DNA from 2 places in the Congregibacter litoralis KT71 genome. Region 2 is predicted to be linked to the other one. Evidence: predicted binding sites of a transcription regulator. Region 2 holds the regulator's gene; the other holds the start of a gene.

Region 1 (5,551 bases), 1.3 Mb from region 2:
AGTCTCCCTCATCCGGAATTTCTTCGGCGAGACGACTGAGGTCTACATCGGAGCTGATATCGGCGGCCATCTGCACCGCCTCGCTGTTATCCCGCTGATAGGCGCGGGACAGCTGACTCTGAAATTCCGTTGGCGCAAGGGTCTGGAGTTCCAGGTCCCGACCGATGCGCCGGCGCAGTTCCAGGAGCACATCGGCAGTCAGGGCTCCGCTGTGAAGCACGCGATGGGGAGCCTGAGGATCAATGACGACCCGATGGGCTTTTGCAAAGCTGAAGGGAAGCTTGCCGGGGGCGACCTCTACGCCATCTAGCGTGGCTACTGCGGCTTGCCCCTCGCTCACGGCGACTCAGGCTCCGGCGCCCTGATATCCTCGCGGATCGTCTCAAGCTGGAGTATCTGTTGCTCCCAGTCCGGCAGGACCGGCACCTCGTCTTCGCCAAAGAACAATAGACCCTGCTCCCGCTGCGCACGCTGCTGATCCCGTATGTGGCGATACTTTAGGGCTGTCGCTCCCGCAATATCCTTGTCATCCCGAATGATGGTGGGACGGATAAAGATCATCAAATTCGTCTTGCTGACGGAGACCGCGTCGTTGCGGAACAGGCGGCCCAGGTAGGGAATATCGCCCAGAATGGGGACCCGCTGCTCGGTGCTTTGCACGTCATCCTTGATGAGGCCCCCGAGCACCACGACCCGGCCGTCCTCCGCCAGCACCTTGGTGCGAATCTTGCGCTCATTGGTAATGAGGTCTGCCGCGGCGGCCGACGCGACCAGGGTCGCGCCCGTAAGCGAATTCACCTCCTGCTCGATTTCGAGAACCACCGAATCACCTTCGTTGACCTGAGGCGTAACCGTGAGGGTAATACCCACGTTTTCCCGCTCAATGGTCTGGAAAGGATTCTGGGCCCCGTTATTGCCGCCGGTATTGGTGAAGGACCCGGTGATAAAGGGTACCTGTTGTCCCACGGTGATAAAGGCCTCCTGGTTATCCAGGGTCAAAAGGCTCGGCGTGGACAAGATATTCGCATTACTCTGCTCTTCGAGAGCGTTGAGGATTACGGTCATGCTGAGGTCTTCACCGACCACCCCCCAACCGAGGGACAGTCCCGCGGAACCGGCAAGGGCCGCCGCCAGATTCCCGACATCAAAATCCCCCGTGGTAGATCCCGTGCCGCCATCGCTATCCGGCGGCAGAATCGCACCCGCAATGTTTCGCGCCCGACTGTCCGAGGCATTAATGCTACTGCCGTAAAAGCCACTGTCATTGGCGAAGAGCCACTGGAGACCCAGATCCTGACCGTCGGTGACCTCAAGCTCCACGATAATCGCTTCCACGAGAACCTGAGCCCGGCGAATATCCAGACGCGTAATCACCGATTCAAGGGCCGCCATTTCGTCGGCATCGGCGGTGATGATCAGTGAGTTAGTACCTTCATCGGCCTCGATGGTCGCGGTGTTGCTCGACGCGCGGGCCGCTTTGGCATCCCCGGTATCGAGCTTGTTGATATTCTGCATGACCCGGGTGAGGACTTCAGCGATAGCGGTTGCCTGAGCGTACTCAAGATAAATGACCTTCACGTTGCCCGTCTGCTCCAGGGGCGTGTCGACATAGGCCACCAGGCTGCGAATCCGCGCCCGTTGCAGCTCGTCACCGGTCACCAGCACGCTGTTGGTACGCTTATCCGGGACCAACAACACGTCGACCTCACCACCGTTATTCTTGGCTTCCGAGGCGTTGAGCTTTTCGAGCATTCTCACCACGTCTTCCGCTACCGCGTAGCGCAGGGCAATAACGTCGGTCTCCTGTACCGCCGACTGATCCATGCGCTCGATGATGTCCTGGATACGGCTGATGTTGGACGCGGAATCAGAAATGATAATCGCGTTGCTCGGTGCGTAGGCCGCCATGTGTGCCTGCTGAGGCACCAGGGGCCGGAGGACCGGTATCAGTTTCGCAGCAGAAATATTTTCCAGACGTAACACCTGGGTGACGTACTCATCGTTAACGGTACCCACTACCCCGGCGGCATCAGCTACGGGAACCGATGCCGAGCGGGCATCCTTGTTCTGAATAACCCGCACCACGCCCCCGGAGCGCACGGCGGTATACCCGTGGACATCGAGTATCGCCAGAAAGAGATCGTACAGTTCGCTGGCATTGACGGGCCGCGAGGAGACCACTTTGACCTTTCCCTTGACCGATGGGTCTACAACGATGGTCGTGTCGGTGGCCTCGGAAACAAACTTGATGAGCTCCTGAATATCTGTCTCTTTCAGATTGACGGTGAAATCCTGGGCCTCCACGACTTGCACCGGGAGCGATAACAGGGACAGAGACAGGAGCACAGCGATGGCTGAAGAGCGACGTGCAGCGACGACCCACTTCCGGCGCCAGAGGAGGAGACACTGAGATAAAAAAGCAGTCACGAACCATTCCCTACGGTGGATGCACCAAGATCAACGTTAAGCGTCACGGACTCTCCCTTGCGCTGTAATTCGAAAACTGCCTCCTTGGCGGAGCGCATTGCCTGGTAAAGCCTCACGGTATTTGCCGGATCCGTGAGGGACATGCCATTGATAGCGGTCACCAGATCACCCGACTGAAAACCCAGAGCTGAAAACTCATCTGCCGCGTTCCCCGGACTCACACGATAACCCCGAAGCTGGTCACCCTCCCGCACGGCGGCTACGCGGACGACCTCCACCAGCGACTGGGGATCGCGATAAAGACGCTCGCGATAGGCGGATGCAATCTCCGCTGCCTCGGCATCTACTGTTACGTCCATCGCTCCGGCATCTGTCGACGCAGGCTGAGTCCGCGAGGCAGTGGCTACAGACGCCGAAAGCTCACTGTCCTCAAAGAGGCGCAGAACCTCGTAGCGACCACCGTTATCCAACACCACGAGCGCCGGGAGCACCTTCGCCAGTACGACCTCACCACTGACCGGCAACTCATCACCGACCTGATAAAGGTCCTGGGCATTGCGATGCTCAATAACTGCCTGCCCCAGACCTGCCTCGGACGCCGCCAAAACTCCTTTCAACAGGAGGGGAAGTCGGGTGTCCGGGGCACCGTCCTCAATGCCCGCCAGGGCCACACTTGCCTCGGACTCACTCATGGCAGGAGCCCGACCGGTCGCCGCTGCCAGCGCTTCGGGACTGACGACGGTCCCGGGCTCTCCGAAGAGGTGCGCAGCTGCGAGGGCCTCAATGTCTACCGATGTCCTCGTCCCCCCCGACGATCCACTCGTTACCGGGTTAATGACCTCTGTCTGAGGCAGAGGTTTCGCCTCGGGAAAAAAGCTCCAGAGTCCGGTCCACAGGGATAGGGCAATCCACAGGCAGAGCAGCACAACCGCGCCTTTTTTGAGGCGGGAAAATATGGTCGGCCGGGAAAAATAGCGGAACGCCGTCACAGCCCCGTTGTTCATCTGGGATGTGAAGCTTGCCAACCGTGTCTGCCAAAGCGCCGTCACCGCTGCTCCCAGCTTTACCAGTTGTGTGACTTCAATGACCCTCTCTCAGGGAGCCGCCATTGAAGGTGAAAATTGTGACACTAATATGACAGGCTCGCCACAAAAACGGCGGCGGCGTTAATCCTGGCTGTGGTAATAATCCATAAGTATTTTTGCCACCTCGGGCCGCGAGAATTCCGGTGGCGGAGCGATCCCCTGTCCCAGCATTTCCCTGACAGCGGTACCCGACAGCAGGACAAAATCCTCTTTTTCGTGATCCGGCGCGTCGCGCATCATCACAACCTTATCCAGCTTGCGACTATAGGCCGTGTGGTCTGCGCGGTAGATATCAATCTCCAGCGCGCCCTCGGGAACCTCCTCGTCGAAGACCGTCTGCGCGTCGAAGCCTCCGTAGTAGTCACCCACGCCGGCATGATCCCGCCCGACAATCAAATGGCTGCAGCCACAGTTTTGGCGAAACACTGCATGGAGCACGGCTTCCCGGGGCCCCGCATACAGCATATCGAAACCATAGCCCGTGACCATTACCGTGTTCGGGGGGAAGTACACCTCGACCATCTTGCGTATGGAGGCGTCCCGGACATCGGCGGGAATATCACCGGGCTTGAGCTTACCCAGGAGCATATGGATCAAAATACCGTCGGCACCCAGATCGTTCATCGCCATACGACAGAGCTCTTCGTGGGCCCGGTGCATGGGATTTCGTGTCTGGAAGGCGACGACTTTTTCCCAGCCCCGCTCGGCAATTTCGGCGCGAATATCAACGGCGGTACGAAAGGTATCGGGAAAGTCCGTGGCGAAGTAGGAGAAATTCAGCACTTGAATGGGACCGGATACCACGCGATTACCCAGGCTCATAAACGTGGCGACGCCGGGGTGCTCGGGATCAAGGGTTCGGAACACATTGCTCGCAATGTGCTTTAACTGTTCCTCGCTTGCCTCCTCCACAGCGGTGACGTCCATCACCGCGAGTACCGGATTCCCTTCGACATTGGGGTCTCTCAGGGCAATGCGGGTACCCGCCTCGATATCCTGATCATGGGTCACATTGAGGATGGGCACGGGCCAGAAGATGCCGGACTCCGTCCGGAGGCGCTCCGCCACGGATAGCGCATCCCCAAGGGTCATATAGCCCGGCAGCGGATTGAAATATCCGGCGCCCAGCATGACGGCATTGGCTGCGGCGGCCGAGTTCAGCAGCATAGATGGCAGGGATTCCGCTTCTGTCAGAAGGGCGCTACGCGCCTTGTCGTCGTATACGTAGAGCGGATGCAGTTCCCGGGAACCGTGGGGCTTAATCATTTAACTATCCTTTTTTAGCAGCACAATGGCGGAGGGCGGTTGTCTGAGGACCAGTGCCCGGGCGTTGTGGGCACTGGCCACCCCGGTAATTCAGTCAGGGATAATGCCGCGTCCGCGGAGTTCCTGCAGAATCCGGGCGACTTCCTCGTCCAGACTCTGCTCGTCGGAGTGCAGGTGAATCTCCGCGGCGGGCGGCGCTTCATAGGGATCATCAATGCCCGTGAAGTTCTTGATCTCCCCCGCGCGAGCTTTTTTGTAAAGGCCCTTGGGATCACGGCTTTCGGCCGCTTCCAGAGAGCAATCGACGAATACCTCAATAAAATCGATGCCTGCCGCCGCGTGGAGCTCTCGCACGGCATCGCGGTCCGCAACATAGGGACTGATGAAGCTGGACAGGGCTATAACGCCACTATCGGCAAACAGCTTGGCGACTTCGCCGATGCGGCGAATGTTTTCTGTACGGTCTTCGGCGGAAAAGCCGAGATTCTTGTTGATACCCATGCGAACGTTATCGCCGTCCAGACGGTAGGCCAGAACACCATGCTCATGGAGCACGCCTTCGAGTTCCACCGCCACGGTGCTCTTGCCACTGCCCGAGAGGCCCGTAAACCAGATGGTGGCGCCGCGATGGCCCAGAATCTTGGCGCGATGATCCCGGGTGATGTCCCCTTCGTGCCAATGGACGTTGGTGGCTTTTTGCTCAGCCATGTTTGTTCCTCGGTAGTCGTTGTTTTCTGGCGCGTCAGTTTATCACGGAGCGCCCATCCGAGCAG
Region 2 (5,551 bases):
GGATGCCATGCAGACCCGGGGTCTGGTATTTTTCATTACGCTCCCCGGGCCGGAGGATATGATCCAGGCCTTCGATTACATGCTCGAGACCGCCCGGGTAGTGGCGCGTAACCTTGGGGGCGAGCTCCTCGATGAATCCCGCAGCGTTCTCACCCAGCAGGCCGTCGAGCATTCCCGGCAGCAGATCCGCGAACTCGAACGTCGGCTACTTGCCCAACGGGGCTAGGGATCACCATGCCCGGGGATGACATCAGGAACCGCGTCCACAGCCTGCGGGAGCAGCTGGAACGCTGGAATCACGAGTACTACATCCTCGATTCGCCGACGGTTCCGGACCAGGAATACGACGGGGCCCTACGGGAGCTGCAGACCCTGGAAGAGGCGCATCCGGAGCTGCGGGACGCTTCCTCGCCGACGCAGCGAGTGGGCGCTGCCCCCCTGAGTGCGTTTTCCAGCGTCGAGCACCCCATGCCCATGTTGTCTCTCGACAATGCCTTCAGTGATGAAGAGTTGGCGGCGTTTCTCAAACGGGTGGTTGATCGCCTGGACGTAGACAGCGTTCCGGAGTTGGTTGCTGAGCCTAAGCTCGATGGCATTGCGGTCAGTCTTATTTATCGCGAGGGACTTCTGGAGCGAGCCGCGACCCGCGGCGACGGCACCTATGGGGAGGACATCACGCTCAACGTGCGCACCATCCGCTCCGTGCCCCTGAAGCTTCGGGGAGCGAGCTGCCCCGCGCTTGTGGAGATCCGCGGTGAGATCTTTATGCCTCGCGCAGGCTTCGAGGCGTTTAATGAGCATGCCCGGCGCCATGGCGAAAAACCCTTTGTGAATCCGCGGAACGCGGCGGCGGGGTCCCTGCGCCAGCTGGATTCAAAAATCACCGCGAGGCGGCCCCTGGAGTTTTGCGCCTATGCATCGGGCCAGCATCCCGAAGAGGGCTGGCCGGGATCGCACTGGGATGTATTGCAGCTGTTTGCGAGCTGGGGGGTTCCCATCAGTCGCTATGCCGAACGTCTGTCGGGTCTGGATGACTGTATCGACTATTTCCATCGCCTGGGGGACGAGCGGGATGCCCTGAGCTTTGACATTGATGGCATCGTGTACAAGGTGAATGACTTTGCGGCGCAGCGTGAGCTGGGCTTTGTCGCCCGGGCTCCCCGTTGGTCCATTGCGCGAAAATTTCCCGCTCAGGAGGCGGTGACGAAAGTGACCGGTGTTGAGTTTCAGGTGGGCCGGACCGGCGCGATCACACCGGTAGCAAGACTGGAGCCGGTATTTGTCGGGGGCGTTACCGTCAGCAACGCCACGCTGCATAACATGGATGAAATTGCGCGCCTGAACCTTCACCACGGTGACAGCGTGGTTGTGCGGCGTGCCGGTGACGTGATTCCCCAGGTGGTGTCGGTGATCGCGGAGCGGCGAGAGGAGTCTTCTGCGCCCATTGATGCACCTCCCAGCTGTCCCGTATGCCAGTCGCCTGTGGAACGCGTGGCAGGCGAAGCTACCCTGCGCTGTACCGGTGGACTGGTTTGCGCGGCGCAGTTGAAGGCGGCCGTGCGTCATTTCGCCAGTCGACGGGCTATGGATATCGACGGCCTGGGTGAAAAGATCGTTGAGCAACTCGTGGACCGGGGATTGGTGCGGGATGTAGCGGACCTCTTCAAACTTGAGCAGGGAGCTTTATTGTCCCTGGAGCGCATGGGTGAGAAGTCCGCGGCCAAACTGTTAGCGGCGATTGATGCCAGTCGACAGACCACGCTCCCGCGTTTCATTTTTGCTCTGGGTGTCCGCGAGGTGGGAGAAGCCACGGCCCTTGCCCTGGCCAATCACTTTGGCACGCTCGAAGCCCTCAGCGGCGCGGATCTCGACGATTTGCTGGAGGTGCCCGACGTCGGTCCTGTGGTCGCCGAGCATGTGCACGGGTTTTTTCGCGCGGATGCCAATCTGGGCGTGTTGCGGCGACTCCTCGAGGCGGGGATTGCCTGGCCTGCCGTTGCCGTGGCCCCGGAGGTCGGCGGCGCTCTCGACGGCCAGGTGTGGGTGGTCAGTGGCAAGCTTGAGAGCCAGTCCCGTGATGAGGCCGAGGCAGCGTTGCGGGCTCTGGGTGCTCGCACTGCCAAATCCGTGTCGGGGAAGACGACGGTGCTTCTCGCCGGACCGGGAGCCGGTAGCAAGCTGAGCAAAGCAGAATCCCTCGGGGTTGAGGTGATCAGCGAAGCGGAGTTTCTGACCCGCCTGGAGGCGGCGGCTCCATGACAGCGTCCGCCGGGGCATCGTCGTATCTCATCATGACCCTGGTGCTGCTTTTCCTCGTCAGTGCCTGCGCGACCTCTCCACCGGCGGATGTTGACAATATCTGCAACATTTTTGATGACAAGCGGGGCTGGTACGATGATGCGCGGGACGCAGAAAAGGCCTGGGGTAGTACCATCGCCGTGATGATGGCCATCATCCATCAGGAGTCGCGGTTTGTTGCCAACGCCAAGCCGCCTCGGAAGAAGATCCTCGGCTTTATACCCGGCCCCCGTCCCTCGGACTCTTACGGCTACAGTCAGGCCCTGGCGTCTACCTGGGAGGGCTATAAGCGCTCCGCCGGTCGTTACGGTGCAGACCGAGATGATTTTGGCGATGCCATTGATTTTGTCGGCTGGTACAACAATCAGTCGTTTCGCCGAAACGGCATCCAGAAAAACGACGCTTACCGGCTGTACCTTGCTTACCACGAGGGTCACGGGGGTTATGAGCGCGGCACCTATCGCTCCAAGGACTGGCTCCTTGGTGTCGCCCGCAAAGTGTCAGACCGATCTATACGCTACGAGCGGCAGCTCGGGGCTTGTCGGGAGCGTCTGGAGGAGGATAGAGGGTGGTTTCCCTGGTTTTGATTGTGACGTTTTTGTGTCCAAAAAGACCGTGTCTGTCATCTTTGTGTCATCTGCGGGTTGCAAGATTCACCGCTTCAGCAGGCCTGCGGGAGAACAGGGATGAGTGAGCGAACGGTACTGGTGGTGGATGATGAGTTTGCGATTCGCGACATGTTGCGCATGGCGCTGGAAATCGTCGATTACCGCTGCCTTGAGGCGGATAACATTCAGGATGCTCACGCCATTGTTGTCGATCAACGGCCGGATATTGTGCTCCTGGACTGGATGCTGCCGGGAGGCAGCGGTATTGAACTGCTGCGGCGGCTCAAGCGCGACGATACGACGCAGGAGATACCCGTGATCATGCTGACGGCAAAAACCGCCGAGGACAATGTGATTCAGGGCCTTGAAGTCGGCGCGGATGACTACATCACCAAGCCCTTCGCGCCCCGGGAACTCATCGCCCGCATCAAGGCGCTCCTGCGACGCTCCGGGGTGGGTGAGAGCGCTGATCGTATGCAGGTCTCCGAACTGGTACTCGATGGCAAAAGCCGGCGGGTGTACCTCGCTGATGAACCCCTGGATATGGGGCCCACGGAATTCAATCTACTGCAGTTTTTTATGTCCCACCCCGAGCGCGCCTACAGTCGCAATCAGATGCTCGATCAGGTGTGGGGTGCAAACGTTTATGTCGAGGAGCGCACCGTGGACGTGCATATCCGCCGCTTGCGCAAGGCCCTGCAGGTAGAGGGCAAGGACTATAGCGGTCTGATTCAGACCGTGCGGGGCACGGGCTATCGCTTCTCTTCCCGGGGAGTACCCGCCGGTTGAGTCTCGCGGGCAGCTGGCGTGCTGAATTACGGAAGCTGCTGCTGGTTCTGGCCGCCTCGGGCGTCCTTGGCTGGGTTACGGGCTACACCCTCGAGATGCTGTGCATCGGGCTCAGCGTGCTCTCCGGTATCTGGCTCTGGCAACTCTGGCTCATGCGTCGGTGGCTTCAGGACCCTGATCAGCCGCCACCGGAGAGTGGAGGCATCTGGGGTCTCGTCTATGACACCATCTACGGTCTGCAACGGGAAAACCGTGAGGCCCGTGGTCGCCTCCAGTCCACCGTTGACTACCTGAGAAGTTCCTTCGCGTCCATGCGCGATGGCGTGCTGATCCTCACTCAGAGTGGCGCCATCGAGTGGTCTAACGACGCCGCGGAAGGTCTTCTGGGGCTTCAGTACCCCCGGGATCGCGGCCAGCCGGTCTTGAACCTCCTCCGCTGGCCGGCGTTTCACGATTACTTTTTAAATGGCGATTTCCAGCAGCCCCTGCAAATCCCTAACGACCGCAATAGTCGGCAGATATTGCAGGTTGAGATCACGACCTTTGCCGGCGGAGACTTTCTGCTGTTTTTCCGCGACGTGACCCGGGTCGTGCAGATGGAGCAGATGCGTCGGGACTTCGTAGGCAATGTGTCCCATGAGCTGAGAACGCCCCTGACGGTGTTCAAGGGATATCTGGACACCTTGGTCTCCAGCGAGTTGTTCGAGGATCCGCGCTTTCAGAAAGCTGCAGCGCAAATGGATATGCAGGTTCAGCGAATGGAGAACCTCCTGACGGACCTGCTGTGGCTCAGTCGCATCGAAACCGTGAGCGAGGATCGTGAGACGGAAGACGTCAACATGGTTGCCATGCTTGAAGAGCTTCGCGAGGAGCTACGCTCCAGCCACCCCGATCGTCTCGTAGTTTTGGAAGTGGAGACCCAGGACACGGTGAAGGGCAACTATCGCGAGCTCCGCAGTGCTGTGTCCAACCTGGTCATCAATGCACTCAAGTACAGCGAAGATGACAAGCCTGTGCGTGTCAGCTGGGTTCACGGCAATGGCGCGCTGGTGTTGAATGTTGTGGATGCCGGCGTTGGTATCGAGGAGGAGCACATCGCGAGAATCACCGAGCGTTTTTACCGCGTCGACGAAAGTCGCAATGCGCGCACCGGTGGTACGGGGCTGGGTCTGGCCATTGTAAAGCACGTTGCGGCAAGCCATCGAGCGGAGCTGATCATTGAGAGTGAACCCGGACGTGGGAGCCGCTTCGCGTTACACTTTCCGTTGTGAAATACCGCTTTCGTCTCTCCTTTGCCCTGGCGCTGTACGCCTGTTTTGGGGCCCCACTACAAGCTGCTGAGCCCCTCTCCGGCAAGGTGGTCAGTACGGGTTCCGACACCATGGGGTCTCTTACTTCTATTTGGGCAGAGATGTTGACGGCGCGGCACTCCGGTGTGTCGGCGCAGGTCCGTGCCATTGGGTCCGGGGCAGCGCCCACGGCGCTGGTTCAGGGCACGGCGAATATCGGTCCCATGAGCCGGCCCATGTCTCCCGAGGAGCTCAGCGCATTTACGCGAAAATATGGATATCCACCCACGGCGGTGCCTGTCGCCCAGGACGCCTTGGCGGTTTTCGTGCATAGAGACAACCCCCTGGATAGCATCACCACAGCGCAACTGGATGCGGTGTTTTCCGCGACGCGGCGCTGCGGATATCCTCAGGCCATTCGCTCCTGGGGTGAATTGGGCCTGGGAGCGCCATGGAATCAGCGCGTGATCAGTGCCTATGGTAGAAGCGCCGCATCGGGTACCTACAGTGTTTTTCGTCGCCAGGTGCTGTGTACCGGAGATTTTGCGACGCAGCTGAATCGCCTGG

What was found. The regulator PhoB, encoded in region 2, activates phosphate uptake and scavenging genes when phosphate is short. The targets are predictions, from matches to a motif close to TGTCATAAANNTGTAACA.
Region 1: a site for PhoB is predicted at 3,550-3,567, ahead of gspC (type II secretion system protein GspC). Genes of this name have one in related genera too.

The regions. Positions count from the first base shown of each region.
Region 1 is NZ_CM002299.1:3,251,461-3,257,011, forward strand. Features, by position in the region: gene gspE (type II secretion system ATPase GspE) at 1-340, opposite strand, end outside; gene gspD (type II secretion system secretin GspD) at 337-2,427, opposite strand; gene gspC (type II secretion system protein GspC) at 2,424-3,476, opposite strand; gene sat (sulfate adenylyltransferase) at 3,594-4,778, opposite strand; gene cysC (adenylyl-sulfate kinase) at 4,869-5,486, opposite strand.
Region 2 is NZ_CM002299.1:1,943,701-1,949,251, forward strand. Features, by position in the region: gene zipA (cell division protein ZipA) at 1-226, shown strand, start outside; gene ligA (NAD-dependent DNA ligase LigA) at 235-2,259, shown strand; gene KT71_RS08950 (transglycosylase SLT domain-containing protein) at 2,256-2,885, shown strand; gene phoB (phosphate regulon transcriptional regulator PhoB) at 2,985-3,695, shown strand; gene phoR (phosphate regulon sensor histidine kinase PhoR) at 3,692-4,966, shown strand; gene KT71_RS08965 (PstS family phosphate ABC transporter substrate-binding protein) at 4,963-5,551, shown strand, end outside.